DNA from 4 places in the Endozoicomonas sp. ALD068 genome. Region 1 is predicted to be linked to each of the others. Evidence: predicted binding sites of a transcription regulator. Region 1 holds the regulator's gene; each other region holds the start of a gene.
What was found. Region 1 encodes PhoB, which activates phosphate uptake and scavenging genes when phosphate is short. Its sites were predicted from a motif close to TGTCATANNNNTGTCANA; they were not measured.
Positions count from the first base shown of each region.

Region 1 (6,072 bases):
AATGGGATGGCTCTACCACAGGGCGCTTGCCGCGTGACTTCCAAAGCTACCTGGACCGCACCGGCAAAAAACGTCTGGAATGCGTCGTTGGCGAAGAGTAAGTCTACCTTCGTCAGTATTTCGGGTTCATGCCCGGTCTGCAACTTCTTGAATAGAGACACCAATGGATCAAAGTATCATTCTTTGAAAAACCTCCCCCTCTGACTCGAAGTAATCAGTTGGGGATCCCATTACAGAGTGCTCAGGTGGGACCACTCTCATCAACACTCTGACCAACAGCCCGCAGTGCACCCCACAGCAGGTGTTCAAGAGACAGATACAAACTAGTAAAGAAAATACAAATACGCAAGCCCGGTCTTTGCAGGATGGTTAAAATCCACCACCCTGCCAGCTCCCGGGGATTAGCGTTTCAGAGTAAAGATAGTCAGGATCAGTCTGTAGTACAACAGACTGTTCGCGAATGATGAAACCATGAAAAGATTATTCATTTTTTGATGGTAGTCCTAAAAGCAGAAAAGGTGCCACCGGCCCTTTTCTGCTTTCATGAGTGTTCCAACTCAAGGCATTTTTCCGGAAAGTGGCAAATAAAGCGGCTGCCTTTTCCTGGGTGACTGCTGATCGTGAGTTTGCCTCCGTGTCTCAGCATGACGTGCTTGACGATAGCCAGGCCAAGCCCCGTTCCCCCGGTATTCTGGCTACGACTTTTATCAATCCGGTAAAAGCGCTCAGTCAACCTCGGAATATGCATTGGATCAATACCGACACCATTGTCTTCTACCATCATATGTCCGCCTTCCCCGTCCTGCCACCAGCGCACAAGTATTTTCCCACCCTCGGGTGTATAGCGCACGGCATTAAAGACCAGATTCGAGAAGGCACTGCGCAACTCATTACTGCTGCCTGCCAAAAAGACATCTTCAGGACAATCCAGAGAAATCTGATGCTGGCTTTCACCACTGAGCGCACATCCGTCTTCAACGATACTGCTGAGCAGGGTTTTAACATGAACCCCATTCTCGTCTGCCTGAGCTTCAGCCGACTCCAGTTTGGACAGCAACAGCAGGTCTGCCACCAGATTCTGCATTCTCAGCGACTGCTCCTGCATCCTGTTCAGTGCTTTTTCCCAAACAGGGGGCAGACCTGAATCCGGGCCCAGACTGTCCAGCATGGTTTCGATGTATCCAGACACAACTGTCAGTGGTGTTCTCAGTTCATGGGAGACATTGGCAACAAAGTCTTTTCTCATGACTTCCAGCTGATTCAAGCGCGTGACATCTCTAACGGTCATGAGACGATTGCCTTTGCCATAAACCGTTATATTAAATTGCAGTTGATGATCAGGGTTGATTGGCGAGGGGATCTCAAGAGCTTTTTGATAACCACCCTGCTCAAAGTAGTCGACAAACCTTGGATCACGTAGCAGATTGGTAATCAACTGCCCCTGATCGTCAGGCGTCTTAAGCCCTATCAAAGTTCCAGCGGCGGGATTCCACCATTCCAGGTTGCTCTGATTATCTATCATTACAACACCGTCGTTCAGCGCAGCAGTTGATTCCTGAACACGTTCAATCACTCCGGCCAGCTTTTGCCGGGAACGACTGTGCTGTTTTTGCAATCGATAGATACCATCAAAAATTTGCCCCCAGAACCCTTTACTCTCAGGAGGCTCTTTGCTCCTGGCCTTGGGGTCATTCAGCCAGTCCAGCAGCTTGAAAAGCTGACGGAAGCTCCAGACAAAATAACCTCCCATGACCACACAGAGTCCTAAAAAAGGCTCTCCAAACAACCAGCCCAGGGAAAACCCGACAATCACGTAGGCGATCATGCGGCTCAGCAAATGGGTTTTTGAAATTGTTGTCATATTACTCCCGGCCAGATAACTGCTGAGCACTGAGCATAAAAGGTTTACACCCTCGTTGAGAAACGATATCCAGTACCACGAACCGTTTGCACAAAGGCTTCGTAGTTATCACCTAAGGCCTTACGCAAGCGTCGAATGTGTACATCAACGGTTCGCTCTTCCACATAAACGTTGCCACCCCAGACCTGATCCAGTAACTGCCCACGGGTATAGGCACGCTCCTGGTGCGTCAGGAAAAACTGCAGCAAACGGTACTCGGTAGGTCCTATTTCAGCAGGTGAGCCATCAATAGAGACTCTGTGGCTGACAGGGTCCAGCTCCAATCCCTTGATGACAATGGGAGACTGGTTATCAAATCCGCCTGTACGACGGAGAACCGCTTTTAAACGAGCAGCCAGCTCGCGGGGAGAAAAAGGCTTGGTGATGTAGTCATCGGCACCGGTTTCAAGTCCCTGGATTTTGTGGTCTTCTTCACCTTTGGCCGTCAACATAACAATGGGTATTTCAGAGGTCAGCTCATTGCGCTTCAGACGACGGGCCAGTTCAATTCCAGAGACATCTGGTAACATCCAGTCCAGCAAGATCAGATCGGGTTTGTTATCCACAATCAGAGAGTGCGCTTCTCTGGCATCTGCTGCCTCAAGACAGTCATACCCTGCCATTTCCAGAGCAACGGTCACCATTTCGCGAATCGGTGCTTCGTCATCTACGATCAGAATGGTCTTTCCTGGCATTAATCTCTACCTGTTATCTGTCGATTCGATTTCGGCGGTGACGTTCTGGCATCTATCAGCTGAAGCTCATTAGGGCTATATCAGGATGGTAGTGTCTCAGGACAGCACCTTTCCTATCGCTCAGGCTGCTTCTCACTACTTTGATCAACCGCACTATACACCGGACATTACACCTTTGAAATGTTACAGGCAGATGACACACTAAAGGCTGATATTGCAGCTTAAAAATAAAAAGATCCCTCAGGGTTTACAGGGTAAGGCTTTTCGCCATTTATCCCCACAGCCACCATAAGTAGCAATACTTACCGGGCTCTAAGCCGGATTGAAGATCAAAGATAACTCAACACGAAACCTGCAAATACAATGGCTCCGGCCCAGTGGTTACTAAGAAACGCCCTGAAGCAGGCTTCACGCTCACGACGACGGGTTAACCATTGCTGGTAAACGAAAAGGGCTGCGACAGCCAACAATGAGAGATAATAGAGAGCACCTAACTCCAGTTGATGGCCTGCCATGGCCAGTGTCATCAGGGTAAGTACCTGCAGGCAACCAACAATCAGGTTATCCATCTCGCCAAATAGAATGGCTGTGGACTTGATACCTACTTTCAGATCATCGTCACGATCCACCATGGCGTATTGAGTATCGTAAGCCACTGTCCAGAAGAGATTGGCCAGAAACATCAGCCAGACGATGTTTCCCAACGAGCCACTCTGAGCCGCAAAAGCCATGGGTATCGACCAGCCAAAAGCAGCCCCCAAAACCACCTGAGGCAGATGAGTGTGTCTTTTGGCAAAAGGGTAAGCCGAGGCCAGCAATAATCCGGCAAAAGAGAGCTGGACGGTAAGAGTATTGGTAAAGAGTACAAGAATGAAAGACAAAAGTACCATACCGGAGAAATAGATCAGCGCTTCTTTTTCCTGAATTTTACCCGTTACCAGCGGTCGATGCTGTGTTCTCTTAACATGGCCGTCCACTTTCCTGTCAGCAAAGTCATTAATAACGCAGCCTGCACTGCGCATCAAAACCACGCCGACCGAAAAAATCACCAGATTCTTCAGACTCGGTACACCTTCTGCCGCCACCCAGAGTGCCCACATAGTAGGCCAGAACAACAGATAAATACCAATAGGCCGGTCCAGCCGGGCCAGCCGTAAGAAATCTTTTAAACGGGGAAATCGTTGCAGAACTACTTCAGTGCCTGCCAATACCGCCATTGGTTTTCTGAATTGCATCATAATATTTAGCTGCTTATCTGCATCTTTATTATCATCGCTGAGATTCTTATTGCTCATCGCCCTGAATCATGACCCGCATCGCCAGTTTATCAGGTCAGGCCAGGTTCTCAATCAGGCCATGACCAGACCGACTGCGGAAATCTCTATATTTCACGAGGTAAGTGCTTCGACAAACAATCATTCTTGTAGAGCTTCAGGGTTCAGGATGCTTCGACATGACTCTGGAGTGCTTCTCTGTCTGTTCAGACAGGTCCGGCAAAAAGATTTCACAAACAGATATAGACTTTTCGTGCAAATAAAATAACGACCGCCTTCCCCAGGCTGTTTCATCAGAGTATTTTTCAACCAGATGAGGATTAAACTGACGAGCCGGCAGTTCCGCTACCTCAAATGGTCCCCGACGCATACCGGGATGATTAAATAAAAACTCCCCCAGGGGCTTAGTGCCCAGTTGCAGCAGCTCTCTGTTCGTGCCAATAAGACTGCTGTGAGGCAATACACTTCGTGCAAACACTCTGGGTCGGCCACCACAGATCAGCAGAACCTCCCTGATAGAAGCCATTTTGCTGCAATGTCTGTTTTCGAATGATCCTGCCAACTCACCAGACGTGGACGTAGCCTTTGACTGTTCATAGTTATTGAGAAACTTTAGCTCCGAACAGGTCGGCATAAAGGTCCCGTGACGAATAACCTGAACCCTGAAGTCGCCGTCAAACTCATGTTTCAAACGCTGAGTCAGGGAACCTCTGTCCAGCAGCCAGTCTCTCCAGGGCTCTGGAATCTGCTGTTTCAAATAATGTCTCGGCTTCCAGGATAAGCCTGAAAAATCAATAAAAGGCACCATCACTCCTGCTGCACAAATCCAATTTTCCAGAACTGCCCCGGGAGGAAACAAGGCAGCTCACCTTGACACTCCCCGCCTTGTCAGGCGAGGCTTCTGACTTCATAAGCTACAGCCAGCCTATAACGACCGGACTTACGCAGAAGCCTCCATCAGCAGCAACCGGGTGCCCCTCGGTTATTTATTGGTCTTTTGTTTGATTTGCCGCTGCCTTAACGGGTCACTCAGGTATGGGTTCATCTGGTTCTTCAAGGGCGGTTGGGCAGTTGGCTCTGCCTTAATTTTTTGTTAACAGTGCTTGGTTTTCATCATCGTGAGTTTCTGCATAGAGACAGACCGACAGTGAATTTAGCCAACTATGCACAAACACGCAAGCATAAGGCTCTTCACCAGCGCGGCCCGACCTACGCGGCCCGACCTACGCGGCCCGACCTTCCCGACTTATATCTCCCTCCGCCCGATTGAGGGTGTCGCAAAACTCCAACAACTCGTTCCCACGCTGGAACCCACAGGGCCTAAAAGCATGGCAACCAGAGTTTTTGCGACACCCTCCAAGGAGCCTGACCGAGAATAGACTGCCCTACTGCGGCGGCAGCAAATTGGTCTGAAAATCCGCTTTTGTTCGTCAAATAGCTCGCTATTCTCCTCACAAAACCGAATTTTCATCCTCAATTTTCTGCCGTCCTCGCTACGGGCGCTATTCTCGGTCAGGCTCCAAGGCGCGGAGTGTCACGGTTTCCTCAATTTCTTTCTGCCTGACTTTAATGGACACGACCGAATTCTTTTCTATGCTTCCTGCCAATGGTATAAATCATCCCCAAGGGATGATCGAAAACTATAAATCAGGATCCGCGCATGGCTGTCGTAAAACGTACGCCCCAAAAGACCGGTCGTATAAGAACCGAGAGAGTTCGGCTGATTTTGAAAGCTGCCGAACAGGAGTTTGCCCGGCATGGATTCGGGGGAGCCACAATCCAGCGTATAGCTGACCTGGCCGATTTACCAAAACCGACTGTCTTGTATTACTTCAGTAACAAGCAGGAAATTTATGACGAAGTTCTTAACAATATTTTGTATCTCTGGAATGACAAACTGAACAGCTTTCATCCGAAAGATGACCCTGCAGAGTCACTTGAACGGTATATCCGCTCAAAAATAGAAGTCTCCAGAAGATACCCCACAGCCAGCCGAATTTTTGCCAGTGAAATCATTCATGGCTGCCAGCAGCTGTCTCCGTCCATGAAGGACTCTACCCAGCAGTGGTTTAAAAACAAAACAGAGATTTTTCAGCACTGGATGGATGAGGGTAAAATGGCCCGGGTAGAGCCCATGCACCTGATTTTTATGATCTGGGGATCGACTCAGCATTACGCTGATTATGAAAAACAGATCTGCCTT
Region 1 is NZ_JBLYNU010000004.1:4,926,693-4,932,764, forward strand. Features, by position in the region: gene ACO6V5_RS18005 (hypothetical protein) at 1-101, shown strand, start outside; gene phoR (phosphate regulon sensor histidine kinase PhoR) at 542-1,861, opposite strand; gene phoB (phosphate regulon transcriptional regulator PhoB) at 1,906-2,595, opposite strand; gene ubiA (4-hydroxybenzoate octaprenyltransferase) at 2,925-3,812, opposite strand; gene ACO6V5_RS18025 (chorismate--pyruvate lyase family protein) at 4,027-4,677, opposite strand; gene ACO6V5_RS18030 (TetR/AcrR family transcriptional regulator) at 5,530-6,072, shown strand, end outside.

Region 2 (6,072 bases), 920 kb from region 1:
TCACACAAGCCCTGTCTGCCTCTATCAAAGGTGAGCAAAAAGAAATTCATGGTATCGCTGAACGGGTTTGTCGGGGCGGCTTTCCTGAGCCCAACACCCGCACACCCCATCGTGCACGACAATGGTTTAATCAGTATCTTCAGACCATTATTCAAAATGATATTCGGGATATTGCCAACATCCGTGACGAAGATGAAATGCTTAAGCTGGCTGAGCTGCTATCTCTTCGTACTGGCAATCTGCTCAATACCAGTAGCATCGCCACTGACCTGAAAATACGACGCGAGACCACCGATAAATACATCAGTATTCTGGAACACCTGTTTCTCTTCAACCGTTTGCCAGCATGGCATAATAATGCTGCCAAACGCCTGATAAAAGCACCTAAAATTCATATCGCAGACAGTGGGTTGGCAAGCAGGCTGAATCGACTGAAAGCTGAAGAATGGCAGCACTATTCGACCCCCTTCGGTCCCATTCTGGAGAGTTTTGTAATACAGCAGATAAGAGCTCTGACCGAATGGCTGGATGACCCTGTCCACCTCAGTTATTACCGGGATAAAGATCAGGTGGAGGTGGACTTGGTCATCGAACATAATCGTGATATCTACGGTGTAGAAATTAAAAAAGCTATCAGTATTCAGGAAAAAGACGGAGAAGGCTTAAGGCGACTTGCTGACCAGGCCGACAACCACTTTAAAGGTGGCGTGTTGATATATTGCGGTAACAATGCACTACCACTGAAGACAAAAAACTGCATGGCGGTGCCACTGGATTGGCTCTGGCGCAATGATATATAAGTACCTGATCAGCTGGTTTTGTTCCGCCACCAGCCAATGGAAAACGACATAACAAAATGTTTTTCACAAAAAAAAGCCGATGAGCATTCCAATCATCGGCTTTGTCAAATTGGCAGTCAGGTGACGGCTATTAAACCCCCACTTCACCACCACCGTCTTTCATAACAACCACCGTGGCAGAACGTGCCCTGTTAGCACCACTCTCATCCTTTGCATCGGTTGACCCGGCGGCAGGCCAGTTCGATGGATGCTGGATATTCAGGAAGAAGCTCTGGTGATCCGATGTAAACGCAAGACCAGTCACCTCACAACCATTTGGCCCCACAAAGAAACGCTTCAGTTGCTCCTGGTTGTTGGCGTTAACGGCTAACGAGTCCTCAGTGCTGCTTAGCTCAGATGGAATAATGGCCAGCATCTGGTCATTGGTGTTTTCATTGACACCACCATCTGTTTGAATCCACAACAAACCACGGTCATCAAATGCCAGACCATCCGGGCTGCCAAATTCATTGGCTTCATTCAATCCAGAGAGATTCACCAGGGCACTTTCTGATGCAAAAGAGCCGAACAGGAAGAACTCCCAGGTAAACTGGCTTGGATCAGCCCCTTCATTCCAGCGAATAATATGGCCATACTCATTTCCTTCACGAGGGTTGGCCACGTTGGTGTCGGTATCAGAATTGCCGTCCTGGTTATCACGATCAGTGTTGTTTGTCAGTGTCACATAAACAGAGCCGGTTTTCGGATCTACCGCAGTCCATTCGGGGCGGTCCATGGGGGTAGCGCCTACCAGATCAGCTGCACCCGGCGTGTTCAGGATAATTTCAGCCTGAGTCGTGAATCCTGAGATATCACCTAACCTTCCACCGTCTTTAGTGGTGGCATCGGGAGTCAGGGGCAACCACACACCCTGACCTTCCTCATCGAAGCGAGCGGCATACAAAGTACCTTCATCCATGTACTTTGCACCGGTGGCGAGACGATCTTCAGAGTCAGCATCTGCCGCGTCCCAGAGCTCTTTGGAAACAAACTTGTAGATGTACTCAAACCGGCTGTCATGGCCAGAATAGAAAACAACGGGCTGACCTTCTTCCAGTTTGCCAAATGAGCAGTCTTCGTGACGGAAGCGACCCAGAGCCGTCCGTTTAATCGCTTTAGCCTGTGGACTATAGGGGTCTATTTCTACAATGTATCCGTGACCATTAGCTTCGTTACGGAAATCCTCAGTCTCATCTCCGGAGCCCGGAGTTACATCAAAACGGGCAAACTCGCCGGTTTCGTTTTCGTCAGAAGATAGAGCAGTATCCCAATCATAACGGGTCCCCCTGGAACTGATACCCAGACGTATTTGTTCTTCAGTCCAGTTAGACGGGTCATCGGAACGGGTAAAATAGCCAGGCCAGTTTTCTTCACAGGTCAGATAAGTCCCCCAGGGAGTGTGACCATTACCACAGTTATTGTTGGTGCCCCGGGCAAGGGCTTTATTCCCTTTTTCATCCGTGTATTTGGTAATCAGCAGATCACTGTCTGCCACCGGCCCGGTCAGATCCATTTCAGAGCCTGCAGTGTAACGCTTGTTGTAGTTGCTGTTTTTAACCACATCCCAGACGCCATCAGTCAGTTTGATGTGAACCACTGAAACACCATGAGCGTTAATTTCTTTACGAACTTCCTCAGCAGGACGTACACCATTATTGTCAGTTGCCCCATTCGGATGCAGTCGCGTCTGATCAATAAACTCATGGTTTATACACAGCAGACCTTCAGTACTGTTGCCTTCAAGGGGGAAGAAATGCATCCCATCATGCATCATGCCAGTAGCATTCGCCTGATCGGTGGAACTGTTGGTGCCATCATCTTTCCACTCTGCCGCTAAATCATTCAATGGCGTTCCCCACGGCGCCAGAACCTGAGCGGAGTAGCCAGCAGGTACAGACACAGCATCGGTCTTGGAGCCGGAAATAGAGTCAAAGCCAAGAGAGAGCTCTGATGAAAAAACATCGTCAGAGTCGTCATCGTTACAGCCCGTTAAACCAAAGCTGGCCAGTGCACTAAATGCTGCCAGTGCACCCCCACGTTTCAGAACACTGCGGCGGGAGAGTTCTTTTTCCAGCACTGCCGAGATCGGCCTGTTATCACTGGAGTTATACACCGTCGGATCAAAAGTATATTTGCTCATGTAATATCTACTCGTTCAAGCCAGCTTTATTTGTTGTGTAATATCCTCTAAAGCAGGCTCATTAAACGACACAAGAATTACAGTGAAATGTATTTAAGATGACAGATTTAAAACAATCTTTTGACTGAAATGACGGCGAATGAAGAGGCAGGACAAAAGGCACATAAAAAAATACCCGTGGACCTAAGCCCACGGGTATTTTTCTATCAGGCGTGGTTACAACCGAACTTATTCAGCTTCAACGAATACCTTGATAGTCGCTGCAACGTCGGTGTGCAGCTGGATGGCGATGTCGTATTCGCCAGTAGCGCGAATGGGACCTTCGCCCATGCGAATTTCGCTCTTGGCTACTTCAACGCCAGCACCAGTGATGGCTTCAGCCAGATCACGTGAGCCGATAGAACCGAACAGCTTGCCTTCGTCGCCCGCTTTGGCGGTCAGGGTCAGTTCGATTTCAGCCATTTCAGCTGCACGCTTTTGGGCAGCAGCCAGCTTTTCGTTAGCAGCCTTTTCCAGCTCGGCGCGACGAGCTTCAAAAGCTTCAACATTTTCCTTGGTAGCAGGCACAGCCTTGCTGAAAGGAATCAGAAAGTTACGACCGTAACCGGCTTTAACGGTTACCTTGTCGCCCAGGTTGCCAAGGTTGGCAACTCTCTCAAGCAGGATAACGTCCATCGCTAGCCTCTTACCTTATACCTAGTGCCTGTCAGCCCTGAATCTGCTTACTCACGCGGTTGCGAAAATCAAACAGACTGTCAAGACAAGCAGTCAAAACAATAACCGGGTATGCCAGTTGCGTAAGGGTGATCAACAGCATATACAGTCCAATCAACCAGAAGCTGCCCCGTTGACGCAGTTTTACCAGCCCATGGACCAGCGCCAGACCTGCAATAAACAGTGGCAACGATGCGATGGGTACCAGGGCAGTCATCACAGGTGACAGTGCTGAACCCATCAAAGTGATGGTCAGTAGACCTACCCCGACAGCTGCGGGTAACCGCACCTTGCGGAATTCTTCACCGAATCCTCCGGGGTTATAGAGATCGGCCTGCCAGGAGCGCGCCAGCATCAAAGCCAGGACACAAAACAGTATGTGCACCCAGGCCAGAGCACCCGCTACGCCGTACTCCAGGACCTGTCTCAGATGTTCACCCGGTTGCAGAGCCTCTAGACTGCTACTGCCCTGGAGACTCTTTTTCAGAAACTCCATCACAGTGCCAGCCATGACGCTGATCATCTGCGGTGATATCTGGTACATGGCAAAAGCCACGAGGCCTCCCAGCGGCACAACAGCCAACAGGGTTTTCGGCCATGAGACAGTCTGGCGCAGGACGCAAGCCAGCAACGCTGTGGTTGCCAACCCGATCAATACGCTGTATTGACCAAAGGCGGCCCAGGCTATTCCGGGTAACAAAGCCCAAATCAGGACTTTCAGTCCGTGGTCAATGCCGCGACGCAGTATCACCAGAGATACAATAGCCGCACTCAACCAGAAAAGCATGGGAATACAGGCAAATATGACCGCCAGAAACAAGGAATGTTTCGGGCTTTTCATTGCCAGTTCCGCCAGTTTACGCATCAAGCAATACCTTCAGTTCCAGAGTTTGCCGACTGATCAGTGACGATCAGTATATGGCAGCAGTGCGATGTAACGCGCACGCTTGATAGCTGTCGCCAGCTGACGCTGATAACGGGCTTTGGTACCGGTGATACGGCTTGGTACAATCTTGCCAGTTTCAGAAACATAAGCTTTCAGGGTGTTCAGATCTTTGTAATCGATCTCTTTCACGCCCTCAGCGGTGAAACGGCAGAACTTTCTGCGGCGGAAAAAACGTGCCATTGCAACGTCTCCTTGAATTCAACAAATGGTGATGTTCTTAATCCTGCCAGCCTGGGCTGAAACAGCCTTGAGCTAAAACAGCCTTGAGCTAAAGCAGTATCAAGGACGACTTACTCGGCAGCTTCTTCAGCAGCTTCCGGAGCTTCAGCAGCTTCTTCACGACGCTCTTCACGACGATCTTCACGACGATCGTCACGGCGTTCACGTTTCTCTTCAGCCTGCATCATGATGGATGGCTCGGAAACGGCCTCATCACGACGGATCACCATGTTACGGATAACTGCGTCGTTATAACGGAAGTTATCTGTCAGTTCGTCCAGGATCTCATTGCTGCACTCGATGTTCATCAGAACGTAGTGAGCCTTGTGGATCTTGTTGATTGGATAAGCCAGCTGACGACGGCCCCAATCTTCAAGACGGTGTACCTGACCGCCGTTTTCGCTGATAGCGCGTGTATAACGCTCTATCATGCCTGGTACTTGCTCGCTCTGGTCAGGATGTACCAGAAAAACAATCTCGTAATGACGCATTATTTGCTCCTTACGGGTTAAACAGCCTCCCACACTGAGTGAAACACAGGTTCCATTCACAGAGCAGTAAGGCAAGGAGATGGATCGGAGATGACAGTCACCTGAAAGATGCCTGCACACCACGCCCAGCTTACAAAGAGCGGAGGATTTTAGAGAAGTGTGACCATGGTTGCAAGAATTATAAACCGATGGCGGCCGACGTTAAAACGCATGAGAATCCGGGAATCTACTGCCTGACGCTGCTTTTTATTGAGATAGATCGACAGACCTTCTACGATATCGGTCAGTCCCGCCACTTTCTCTCAACAACTTTACTCTCAACAAATGGTCGCCAGTGGGTAAACTGAATAAATTTCTATCGATTATCGTACTTTTGCTTTCAGCCCTTCCTTCTGTTTGCCAGGCCCGATCCCATCTGACCTATGAGATTAAGGGTCTGGAAGACGGGCTGAAGCGGAATGCCGAACGCTTTCTGCAAACTTTGCCTGCTATTGAGCCCGGAGAATTGCCTGGCTATCAAAGCAGTATTCTTGAGGCCGTTCAGAAATCTCTGCAAGCCCTGGGCTATTTCAACCCAACCATTTCCATGAAGATGGATGGCAAAGATACTGACCAACTCAAGATTCATGTTGATCCGGGACAACCCGTACTTATCCGCACCATCAAAATAGAACTGAAAGGAGAGGCCCGAAAAAACCGGTCGTTCAAGAGGATCGTCAAACG
Region 2 is NZ_JBLYNU010000004.1:5,850,799-5,856,870, reverse strand. Features, by position in the region: gene ACO6V5_RS21790 (ATP-binding protein) at 1-800, shown strand, start outside; gene ACO6V5_RS21785 (PhoX family protein) at 931-2,979, opposite strand; gene rplI (50S ribosomal protein L9) at 3,208-3,654, opposite strand; gene ACO6V5_RS21775 (hypothetical protein) at 3,686-4,558, opposite strand; gene rpsR (30S ribosomal protein S18) at 4,595-4,819, opposite strand; gene rpsF (30S ribosomal protein S6) at 4,930-5,349, opposite strand; gene ACO6V5_RS21760 (hypothetical protein) at 5,499-5,645, opposite strand; gene ACO6V5_RS21755 (autotransporter assembly complex protein TamA) at 5,684-6,072, shown strand, end outside.
Region 2: ACO6V5_RS21785 (PhoX family protein) is a predicted target of PhoB. The motif match lies at 3,077-3,094, and genes of this name have one in related genera.

Region 3 (6,072 bases), 710 kb from region 1:
CCCCCCCTTCCGTGTTTGCTTCTCTGGGATCGTCAGTGATAAATTCGCCGACCTTGTCGAGATAGAAAAACATTTTCTGGGTCAGGGTCATGGCATTGGGTTTATAGGCCCGGACGATTTTGCCAAAAGATTGCTCAATCTCTTTACCATCAATGGTTGTAGCCACCAGACTATCACGATTGAAAGCCACATAAAGATCACCCAGTCTGGCTTCCATCACCTTATATTCAGCCTGAAATACCTTGCGTTGTGCTTCGATATCGGCGAGGGCCTGAGGGGTATCTGTACCATTAAGTTCGAGGGCACGCTGTTCCAGACGAAGGCGCTCCAGCTTAGCGTTGACGGTACCTATTTCGTGCTTTTCGATGGCGTAGATTTCGTCGTAGATAGACAGGGCTCTGTTCAGTCTCTTCTGGAACTCTGGCCAGGCGGCTTCACCCTCGGCAATAATTTTGCCATCCTGTTTGATGTTGTTCAGATAACCGTAGAAGTTACCCCACTCCCTGCGCTCCAGAGCAATGATATTTTCAGGGTAACGGCGATTCTCAAGCCAAAGATCAATGACCCAGGCAAAGTCTGAGCCTGAAACATCTCTGTTACCGACTTTCAGCAGATCACGGGTCAGTGTTTCCATTCCCTTGGGTACCGGCAGACCTGCCGCCTCAAGGCGGGTTGCAGAAACAGTTTCAGTGTCTGCTATTTCTCCAGCAATCAAGCGGGCTTCCTGGCCGGGAGGGGCATAGTCTGCCACCAGAATTTGTGCTGGCCAGAAGTGACCCAGACCCCGGATCGCTATCAAACCCAGAAGGCCGACAACAAGAATCACACTGATGGCCACCGCTCCGGCATTAAGCCAAACCCAGGGGGAGCCAGTCTGGTACCACTTGGTTATTTTATTACTCATGTTCCGGCTCCTTCCTTAAAGCGAACTGTACTTCTTGCGCAGTCGATGACGAACCATCTCGGCAGCGGTATTAACGACAAAGGTGAACAGGAAAAGCACCAGTGCAGCAAGGAATAGAATTCGATAGTGGCTGCTGCCGACTTCGGATTCAGGCATTTCAACAGCAATGTTGGCAGCCAGGGTTCTCATGCCTTCGAAGATATTGGCGTCCATGATGGGCGTGTTGCCGGTAGCCATCAGTACGATCATCGTTTCACCCACGGCGCGGCCCATACCAATCATCACGGCAGAGAATATGCCCGGGCTGGCGGTCAGCAATACCACCCGCATCAAGGTCTGCCAAGGCGTCGCACCCAGTGCCAGAGAGCCATAACTCAGATGTTTGGGAACACTGAAAATGGCATCCTCAGCGATAGAAAAAATGGTGGGGATCACTGCAAAGCCCATTGCCAGTCCCACTACCAGAGCATTGCGCTGATCGTAAGGAATGCCCAGATCAGTGGTCAGCCAGGTTCTCAGGTCACCATCAAAGAAGGTTGCTTCAATGGTACCGTTCAGGTTCATGGCAATAGCACCACTGATCAGTACCACAGGGATGAGCAGGGCTGCTTGCCAACCCTCCGGGACGGCGTGGCGGATTTTACCGGGCATGGAGTCCCAGGCAAAAGCAAAGAGCAATATGCCGATTGGAACAATCAACAAGAGTGCAAATATTCCTGCCAGACTGTTTTCGATCAGGGGGGCCAGCCAGAGACCGGCCAGAAAACCCAGAATGACCGTAGGCAGTGCTTCCATCAACTCAATGACAGGCTTTACTTTACGACGCATGGCTGGCGCCATGAAGTAAGCCGTATAGATGGCTCCGGCTATTGCCAGAGGTGTAGCCAGTAACATGGCGTAAAAGGCGGCCTTGAGAGTGCCGAAGGCCAGAGGGGTCAGGCTCAGCTTTGGCTCAAAGTCATTATTCGATGCAGACGACTGCCAGATATATTCAGGCTTCTCATAACCCTCATACCAGACTCTACCCCAGAGAGCCGACAAGGATACTTCCGGATGTTCATTTTCAACACGCCAGAATTCGGTAGAGCCATTGCTACTCACCAGCATGTAGTTGCTACGGGGGGCAATAACCAGTTGCTCAACAGGACCGTCGGTCAGCTTCTCAGTCAGCAGGGTTCTGTTGGCTGTGGTGTAGAAGATGCCAACATTACCCTTGTCATCGGCTGCCAGAAAGCCCTTGCGGCGATGCTCAGGCACTATCTGCATAATAGGTTCACCGGCCAGCTCGAACTCGCGAATTCTTTGCAGGTGCCACTGGTTTTGTTCATCTCTGACCATGAACCACTGGCTGACCATGCCGGTGTCATCGCCTATCAGCAGAGAAACTCCACCCAACAGGAATGTCATGGTTGTTACTCTGGCCGAGTCGTTAGTCAGGTCAGTCTCTGACACGACGTGAGGCTGATTGATGTTGCTGATATCGATCAGTGTCAGGCCATCAGCACCGGATTGAACAAAAAGCCAGTGCTGATCCGGAGCAATCAGTACATCGTGAACAGGTCCATCCACTTCGGGCAGAGTGACACTCATTTCTTCAAGCGTGACTTCTTCCGTCAGGAAGTTTTCTTCCTTGCTAAAAGCGGTCATATAGAGGCGCTTGTCACCATAACCGGTGAGTAGCAGCTGATCTTCACTATCACTGATACTCAGGTGTGAAACAGCCTCATTATCCGTTATCAGATCAATCGCTTCCTCACCATATGGGTAGGTGACCCTTGGCGTGATCAGCCTCTTGTCATCAGGCCAGGTAATTTGATAGCCGTGCTTGAAAATGATGACCTGACCATTACTCAGACCCGCAGCCAGGAGGTTGCTATCGGATGGATCATTGTTAATTGTGGTGACTGAGGTCCCGGCAGGAAGGGGCAGGGAATAGCGATATTTCTGCCCTCCGGTTCGGGTGGATGAAAAAGTCAGGGCACCGTCGGCAGTGATGGAAAAAGCCAGTTCAGCCTGTTCTTCCATACTCTGATAGAGAGGGCGCTGCTCCCCTGTGATCGTCTGTGTCCAGGTACTGCTTTGTTCAATTTCTGCACTTTTGAATAAAGGCCCAACTTCGTACAGAAGATAGATGAAGATCAGCAGAATGGCGGCAATAACACCGAGGCCACCGACGGCTACACCCCACCGGGTCAGGTGATCTTTGAGAAAGCGAAGTGACTGATGACGTTTATGAGCCGGGGTGTTGTAATCGACACCAGGGCTGTCTTCTATTATTGGTTGGTACATGGCACTGGTCGCAGAGATTATTGAGCGTACCTTAAAAGGTCTGTGTTACAGAAATATGACAGAATTGAAAAAAATGGGAGTTGAGTACTCAAGCCGCCACTCTCAGTATCTTGGAACAGTATACCCGGTATTGAGCGATAGATAGCCGTGACCGGACACGCTGTCTGAAAAACACCGCAGCCAAACCGCACTCTATTCAGTATCAGCTACACTGAGGCTCCAGCTGAAGAAAAGCGAAAATTTGTGTGCAACTTAAAACCGTTTTCTTTCATATTTACATTCTTGATCTCTCTGGCAGCCAGTGGATTTGCTGCTGACAACTCTCAAGGACTTCTTATTGGTATTCCCGCAACGCAAGAAGGAAAGGCAAAGCAATGGTTTGATGCGCCCTCACAAGCAAGGTCAACTGATGACGTTAAAGTTGCCCTCCTGTCATCTCTGTGGCAGTGGCTAATCTCTTCGGAGAATGTTAGTGAGAAAAGAGAGAAAAACAGCACAGGCTTTGCACTGCCGGAATGGCCCACATCAACACCTGAATCCGCCTTGCGATTATCAGGAGGCAGATTTCCACCCGACCCACCACCTCCACCATTTATGCCGGGTATTCCTGGCAAGGGATTGTTTAATAGGCCTGACTGTCAGTTTGACTACCTGTCAGCTCTGTTCAGGATCGGGCAGTGGTTGAAACAATGGTTTTATGATGGATATCGCAGCACTCCCGGTCAATCCGGACAATTCGTCAGTGACAAAGATTTATCTGCGGCTTTGGCAGAGATTACACAGAAGAGGGCGTTCAACAGTTCGTCATTCCGTCAGGCGCCGTTAGATGCTTCAGAACTGCTTGCTCAACTATCGGGGAAAGGTTTGTCTGGTCACAGGCAGGTACATCAGCCAGAAACAGTTATGTTGTATCCCGTTTTTATGCTGCCTCAATCTGATTTGGATGACTTTGAAGAAGCGCAGGGGGTTGAATATGTTGGGGAAACTTGCAGAGCATGCCGGAATAACCTTGAAGAATCTGATGACGTGGTGAAGACGTCATGCTTGCATTTGTTCCATATGGACTGCCTGAAACGGTGTCTAACAAAAGAAATTAACATTAAAGGCTACCATTTCTGTCCATATTGTCGGCAGGATCAGAGTGCTCTGGGTGACTTTCTGATCCAGAAAGAAATGCAAGAGGTGGCTCATATTGTGAAGGAAATGCTTTTAGAAAGAGGGACCTGGCCTGAAAATGACAGGTATATCTATGAAAGGCTGATTCGTGCAGGAGCTAGCAGTGACCCGGCCATCACTGAGCAGATACAGGCACTTTGGCCATTAGTTAACTTTTACTCTGTGCAGCATCTGGTGTCACAAGTGCAGTCAGGAAGAGCGACCTGGCCTGACAATGATGGGCATATCTTTTTAGAATTGAGAATGGCAAAAGGTATCGATGATCCGGAAATTGCTGAGCAGGTGCGGGTACTTTGGCCTTCAGTTTGTTTGTACTCCCTGCAAAATCTGATCTCACAAATAGAAGCAGGGAGAAAGACCTGGCCTGACGATGAGCGTGATATCGCTCTGAGGTTGAGAATGGCACTGGACAGTAATGTTCCGGCCATTGTTAAGCAGGCACGGGCACTTAAGCCGACCATTTTTCTTTACTCTGTGCAGCATCTGGTGTTACTAATGCAAGCAGGAAAAGGTGTCTGGCCAGACGATGACCGTGGTGTCTTCGAAATGTTGAATGTTGCCTTATTTGGTACTGATGACCATTTCTTAGCAGGCTTGAGTGTTGGGTTAAATGTTGGGTTATATGGTACTGATGGAACCATCGCTGAAGCATGGAGGGATGGTGATAACCTAGCCACTTTTGAGCAGGCAAGTGCACTTTATCCATTGGTGAATTTGTACTCTGCGCAGCATCTGATGTCACAAGTGCAGGCTGGGAAAAGGAGTTGGCCCGGAAGTGATCTCCTGGGGTCGTTGCGGGGATTAGTAAATAGCCCTGATCCAGCCATTGCTGAGCAGGCACGGGCTATTTATCCATTAGCTAATTTGTACGCTTTACAATATCAGGTGTCACAAATGCGGGCAGGGAGAGAGACCTGGCCAAATAATGACTGGCATATCCATGAAAAGTTGAGTATTGCAAAAACTAGCAATGATCTGGCTGTTGCTGAGCAGGCAGAAGCACTTGAGCCATTGGTTAATTTTTACTCTGTCAGGAATCTGTTGTCGCTGAGGCAGGCTTGGGGTGATATCTGGCCTGATGACGACAGTGATATCTATACAAGGTTGAGAAGTGCACAAGGAAGCGATGATCCGGCCATTGCTGAGCAGGCACGGGCACTTGAGCCAGTCGTTAATTTTTGCTCCGTGCAGAACCTGGTGTCACGAATGCAGAGAGGATTAAGGATCAGCTGGCCTGAAGATGATAATAGTGTCTATTTAAAGTTGAGTAGTGCAGAAAAATGCACTGATCCGGCCATTGCTCAGCAGGCGAGGGCACTTAAACCATTAGTTGATCAATATAAGAGATAAGTCGTCAGGGAATTGATTCCGGGCTGCTTTTTCAGCGAGACCTCTCTGCTTCAATTTGGTTATCAGTGGGTAACGATTCTCTACGAGTGTACACAGATTGTACCCATGAGGAAAAGTCGTTGTAACCGAAAGCTTTGAACCTCAGCCTTCTGGCAAGTTCAGTCTGTCTGCTCAGGTCTTAGAGTTTTGTGACGACCAATGTCGTACTACTCTTCATAGGGATCGACATCCATATCGGAATCAACATCCCACCCTGCTCCATAGGTGTCGCTGGAATATTCCAGGGTGCCCGCAGGCTCCGTTGAATGATTATTTATTAGCGAAGATTGCGAAATTGGGAATAACCCGGCTAT
Region 3 is NZ_JBLYNU010000004.1:5,639,828-5,645,899, forward strand. Features, by position in the region: gene pstA (phosphate ABC transporter permease PstA) at 1-904, opposite strand, end outside; gene ACO6V5_RS20860 (ABC transporter permease subunit) at 920-3,193, opposite strand; gene ACO6V5_RS20865 (RING finger protein) at 3,476-5,719, shown strand; gene ACO6V5_RS20870 (hypothetical protein) at 5,926-6,072, opposite strand, start outside.
Region 3: ACO6V5_RS20860 (ABC transporter permease subunit) is a predicted target of PhoB. The motif match lies at 3,237-3,254, and genes of this name have one in related genera.

Region 4 (6,072 bases), 450 kb from region 1:
CTCTGGGCTTGTAGGTGCCCAGTACGCCTTCGTCCTTCAGCAGTGCCATGCTGGAACCGGCCAGACCCCATACGACGTCTGCCCTGCTGTTATCTTTTTCTGCCAGCAGTTTAGCGGTCATGATACCGGTAGAGTCCCGTACCCATTTGATGCTGATATCGGGATTATCCTGCTCAAAGGCTTTCTTGTAGCGATTCAGAATGTCGGTCTCAAAAGCAGTATAAACCGTCAATTCCACAGGAGATGCAGCGAAAGATGAAGCGCTGAAAATTGAAGTTGTTGCCAGGGTCAGGGCTGTCAGGTGTTTTTTCATGGAGCTCTCTCCAGTCGGATAATCATTTTGTTCTGGCTAAGACCAGAAGGGATATCGCGATTCTACGAGAGAGAAATGACTAAAATATTACAGATCTTTTTCGACTCTGTGACAGCTTCCTGCAACATGGCCAACTCCTGGTCGTCGGAGGCTGTGCAATCAGGCGGCGGTTCGGCAGAGTGCCCAGAACCAGGGCGGGGTCTTTGGCACCATTATTACGGTGGCGGGGATTGGGGCTGCTGCGCTGCTTTAGTCGCCGGGCAGCCAGTCGTCATCTGTGATCTGTTCAAAGGTCCATGGGCATTGGCCGGGAAAGCTTTTTTTGCTCAGCTTCTGGCTTTCACTGCGAGCGTAATTATTCATCTGCTTAACTGCTTGCCGACAAGCATCGGAATATGCACCCGCCAATAACTCCACGATCATGGGCTGTAAATGAGGGTGTTTTGAAATTTGCTTTTCAATCGCTGCTCTGGAATTGTAGATACTTGGCATCCACGTCTGGACAACCTTATCCTCTACCCACAAATCTTTCAGAATCCGTTTCTGATAATCGTATTTGAGAAGATGTAAAACCAATACCGATAAATGAGACTCAAGAGTATCTCTGGTACTGCCCATTTCGTACTCCATCGCCTCCAACAGATTGTCAATGTCGAGTTTGTGAAATTGTCGCTGAGCCAGCAGCTCCCGTTGCTGGCTTAGCCAGGCGGTGTAGTCGGTTTTGTATAAATCAGTCATCATCAGCCTCCGGCAGCCAGCCATCTTCCATGATTTCGTCATAGGTCCATGGGCACTCAGACGGGAAAGCGTCGGGTCTGCACTGCATCTCGTTGGCAGCAAGCTTTCGGGCGTACTGATAGGCTTTTGGCAAAATCTCGTCCAGTTTACTATTGAGAGCGGGATTTTCTTCAAGCTCATGCTCAATGGCAATACGTTGTTTACTGATACTGGTTGACCAGCTTCGGAACCATTGATCCATCTCATGCAAATCATTTTTTTTACGCTGCATCTGCCATTTAAGCGAGTGCATGAGTAATTGAGACAAACGGCTCTGTACTGAACGATAACGGGCTCTACCCATGTCCTCAACTTCCTCGACCAGGTTGTCCATATCAAGTTCATCGAAACGGCCTTGCCTGATAAGCTCGGCTTGTCGATAAGACCATGTGTAGAAATCAGTGTCATACAAGTTTTCCATAAATCACCTCCATTGCCCTACCACTGTAGGCAAATAACATAGGGGAATCAAAATGAATTGCTAAAGCACAGATGCTTTTGCCGGGGCTTTGCCCGTGGTTTTGGGCTGGTCAATTTGGTCATTGATGCCAGGGAGAACCGTCAATATCACAAAGAAATGATGGGTTTGCTGAAAGATTTATCGAATGAGCGTAAAACCCCGTACTTTAATAGGGTGTCGCAAAACTCTGGTTCCCACGGACCAGCACGGGAACGAGTTTTTGGAGTTGTGCGACACCCTCTTTACGACAGGGAGGATGTCAAAGGATGTTTTCAATATTCTTTTCTGCAATGCCGGGAGCCAGGGTCATGCCCTTGCCACCGATGGCCGTGAGAAAATGAATTTTGTCGTCTATATGATCCTGGTAGTAGTGATCGGTTTTACTCTGGCAATAATAACCTGCCCAATATTCCGCGATATCCCAGCAAGGAAGCTCAACAATGTTTCTGGCTTCTGTCAGCATCCGTTCATTGATGGATTGATTCATTGTGAAGGAGAGTTTCTCTGCCTCGCGGGCATCGGCGTACTCGTGTGAGTCGCCAATGATGATGGACCCGTCAAGCTCCTGTTTGAACAGAATATGTATCCCGTACTTATCCAGCTCTGGGTCTTTTTCTCCGGCACTCCAGGAAGGCAAGTTGCGAAAGCTCTCATAGCGTCTGATAGTCCTGCCCGAAAGCAAATTGCCATTGAGACTGACGCTCTTCAGTGGTTTGGTACGCATCATTTGGAGCTTGACCAGCTCAATATCACTGTTGAGAAAGCGTGATGGAAACAGGGTTTTGAAATCATGCCCGTTACAGACTATCGCTTTTGAAGCCCGGTATTGCTCACCAGCTGAATCCATACTGATGACTTCATCCTGCCCGGTTTCCATGCTGATGATTTGGGTGTTGGGTCGGTATTCAACGGTGTATTCCTGCTGAATAAACTCAATGATGCGGTAAATCAGTTGCAGGGGGTTAACACTGAATTCCTCCGGGAAGTACAAGGCACCTTTTGCATAACTTTTCTTGACGGCAGGATTGGCACGTATAACCTCGTCTATACTTTGCAGCGATGAAGGGTAGCCCGTTTGCTGATTTCGTTGGTGTAGCTCCTGCAACATGGCCAACTCCTGGTCATCGGAGGCTATATACCAGCTGCCATTTCTTCGGGCTGAAATATCAAACTGATCTTGCAGGGTCTGATAAATGCTCAGAGAGTCCAGGGCGGTCGGCAGCAGGTCTGCTGTCATGCCGGATGGAACAACCATGCCAAAGTTTCTGACGGTGGCCTGTACCGGTTGACTGTCTTTTTCAACCAGCAGTACCTTATACCCCCGCTTCGCAGCAGCGAAGGCGTGAAAAGTGCCAAGAATACCTGCACCGACAACCATTAAATCGTATTTCAAAGGTGTCTCCCTGTGTTCAAATGTGCTTAAGGATATCGGCCAGGCTGTCGAGCACCAGCGTTGGAGCGGCTGTTGCCAGTTGCTCCCGGGTCTGGGCGCCTGTAGTCACGCCAACCGTGATACCGCAGTGGGCGTTTTTTCCTTCCTCGATGTCAATGGCTGAATCTCCGGCTTTAAGTACCTGTGAACTGTCGTGAATACCGGTTTTCTCCATGGCCAGCTCAATCATGTCCGGTGCTGGTCTGCCGTTTGTTACATCATCCGCAGTGATCAGGGTGTCGAATTCGACCCCGGGCAGCCAGTTCATCTTTTTCAGCAGGCCTGTTGCTACCTGTCGGCTATAGCCGGTGTTGAGTGCGACCTTGATGCCTCTTGCCCGCAGCTCTTTCAAAAGTTCGGGGACGCCGTCAAAAGAGGTGACTGCCAGTTCTTCATAGGCCCGTGTCAGTTGTTTTTTAAAGGACTGGAAGATTTGTTCCGAGTCCGAGTGGTCAAAGCCTTTGGACGACAGGGTATCTTTTATGGCCTGATGCTTCTCTTTGCCTGCGCCATGCTCAAGGACTTCGTCCAGAGTGAAATCGTAGCCTGCGTCGACAAGACTCTTCTGAACGGTTTTGTAAACGACGTTGTGTTCATTGACCGTGGTACCAGCCATATCAAAAACCGCGAGTTGAATTTTGTTCATTGTGACCTCTTCTCATTTTTCAGATTCGGAAATTAAAGGGTTTGGACGTTCAGTAAGAAAATGGCTCATACCATTGGCACCAGCAGGTATTAATGACTCTCAAGTCATGGGGCTCACAGTGGTGTCAGCGGCTATAACCACCGCATCCTGCCGCCAATACTCAAAGTCACAGTCAATCAAGACATTCGATTGATCGTAGTTTGTTCGCTCAACCAACAAACCGGAACTGCCCGTGGTGACCTTGAGGTGCAAAGAAGCCTCGGCATTCAGGCCTACCGGGTACAACCTGAAACTGACCCGGGCATACTGGCGGTTATAATGCTCCTGATAGATATCGGAGAGTGATCGAGACAGATCATGCTTGAGCAGATCCGGGAAGTAGGCAGGGTTCATGTAATTTTCAACGTAGAGGACATTTCGCCCATCCACTGAACGAAGGCGTTGCAGCCGATACACAGGGGTCAGAGCTGGGATCTGAAGTAGCTTTTGAACCCTGGGCGGTGCTGGTACCCGTTCAGCATGGATCATCCGGGTACCGGGTACTCTGCCCTGGCGGGTAACGATGGTATGAAAGTTAGCATTCACCGTAGGGTCATAGGTCACTCTTTGCGGAGAAACAAACCAGCCTCTGCGATCTTCTCGATAGACCAGTCCGTCGGCTTCCAGTGATGACAATGACTCTCTGAGAGTAATGCGGGTGGTACCGAATTTTTCACTCAGCAATCGCTCCGAGGGTAGCTTGCTTCCCGGTTTTAATGCCCCGCTTTCTATCTGCTCGTTCAGGGCCGTGCGAATGATTTGATACTGATTTTTTCCCTGTCCCATAAATACTATTCTCTAAGGGTCAATGGATTTTCAACTGGTATAGACCATACTAAACGACTTTTATGACAATTAAATGATCGCTTTTATGACAATTAACTATTTGCTTGACTGACGTTGGGGGGAGCTCTTTTAGCTGTTGTTTCCAGACTGGTATGAATGTGAAATTTTTATGAAGAGTGGTCGCTGGGTATTTACAGAAAAAAGTGTCTCCATCATGATTTTGTACCAATTGGTATATACCAGACGATTGAAATTTCTGTTTCTACAGGTGTCTCATTAAAGTCATGTCTACAAAAGAAGTGCCCACTGTGAAAGAAAAGAGCCTGGAAAATCCTTATCTTCTGTTGACTCCGGGACCCCTCTCAACCTCTGCCAGTGTCCGAGAAGCGATGCTGCGTGACTGGTGTACCTGGGACGATGATTACAACCTTGGCGTGGTTGAAGAGATCCGCAGTCAGCTGATTAAACTGGCCTCGGATACTGATGACTACACCGCCGTTCTCATGCAGGGTAGTGGTACTGCTTCGGTAGAAGCAACCGTCGGGTCGGTTATCTCTGATGAAGGGAAATTACTGGTCATTAACAATGGGGCTTACGGTGCCCGTATTGCCCAGATTGCCGAGTATCTGAATATTCCCCACAGTGTTCTGAATTGTGGTGAGATTAATCCGCCGACGCCGGGGGAAATTGATCAGGTACTCTCTGAAGATAAAGCCATCACTCATGTCGCCATTGTTCATTGTGAAACCACAACAGGCATGCTGAACCCTGTTGAAGCAGTCGCACAGGTGGTGAAGAAACACGACTGTATTCTGATTGTTGATGCCATGAGCAGCTTCGGCGGTGTGCCGATTGACCTTGCCGGGCTGGGTATTGATTTTCTGATCAGCTCTGCCAACAAGTGTATTCAGGGCGTACCCGGTTTTGGCTTTGTTATAGCTCGTCGTACTCTTTTGTCCCAATGCAAAGGCCTGGCCCGCTCTCTGTCTCTGGACCTCTATGATCAGTGGCAATGCATGGAAAAGAATCACGGTAAGTGGCGTTTTACTTCTCCCACCCACACCGTAAGGGCTTTCCATCAAGCCCTGGCAGAGTTGATTGAAGAGGGGGGCATTGCTGCCCGTCACAAGCGCTACGCCAGCAATCAGCGTTTGCTCGTCCAGGGTATGAGTGAGCTGGGCTTCCGGTGCCTGTTAGACACTGAACTGCACTCTCCGTTTATAACTTCATTTTACTCCCCCGAGCACCCCGATTATGAATTCCTCCGCTTTTATGAGCAGCTGAAAGGGAAAGGTTTCGTCATTTATCCCGGTAAAGTCTCTGATGCTGACTGTTTCAGAATTGGCAATATCGGGGAAGTGTATCCGGAAGACATCAGCCGATTGATTAAAGCCGTTTCCGAAAGCATGTACTGGCAGGAACAGTAATACTGTCAGGGTGTGAACCTGAAAGTAAGCGCTGACTGATAGATGATCTGCCTGAGCCGCTGAGCTGATAGCCAGAGATTGAAAAAACAGCTTCATAACAAAGAGAGGTTATCGGTTAACCTGGTTCACGATCCAGCTTTCTGTAATGCACCGCTTCAGCAAGATGCTTCTGTTGAATGTCTTTGTCCTCAT
Region 4 is NZ_JBLYNU010000004.1:4,471,942-4,478,013, reverse strand. Features, by position in the region: gene ACO6V5_RS16160 (putative 2-aminoethylphosphonate ABC transporter substrate-binding protein) at 1-313, opposite strand, end outside; gene ACO6V5_RS16155 (DUF29 domain-containing protein) at 563-1,051, opposite strand; gene ACO6V5_RS16150 (DUF29 domain-containing protein) at 1,044-1,511, opposite strand; gene ACO6V5_RS16145 (TIGR03364 family FAD-dependent oxidoreductase) at 1,810-2,943, opposite strand; gene ACO6V5_RS16140 (phosphonatase-like hydrolase) at 2,960-3,628, opposite strand; gene phnR (phosphonate utilization transcriptional regulator PhnR) at 3,728-4,453, opposite strand; gene phnW (2-aminoethylphosphonate--pyruvate transaminase) at 4,738-5,880, shown strand; gene ACO6V5_RS16125 (YifB family Mg chelatase-like AAA ATPase) at 5,996-6,072, opposite strand, start outside.
Region 4: phnW (2-aminoethylphosphonate--pyruvate transaminase) is a predicted target of PhoB. The motif match lies at 4,515-4,532, and genes of this name have one in related genera.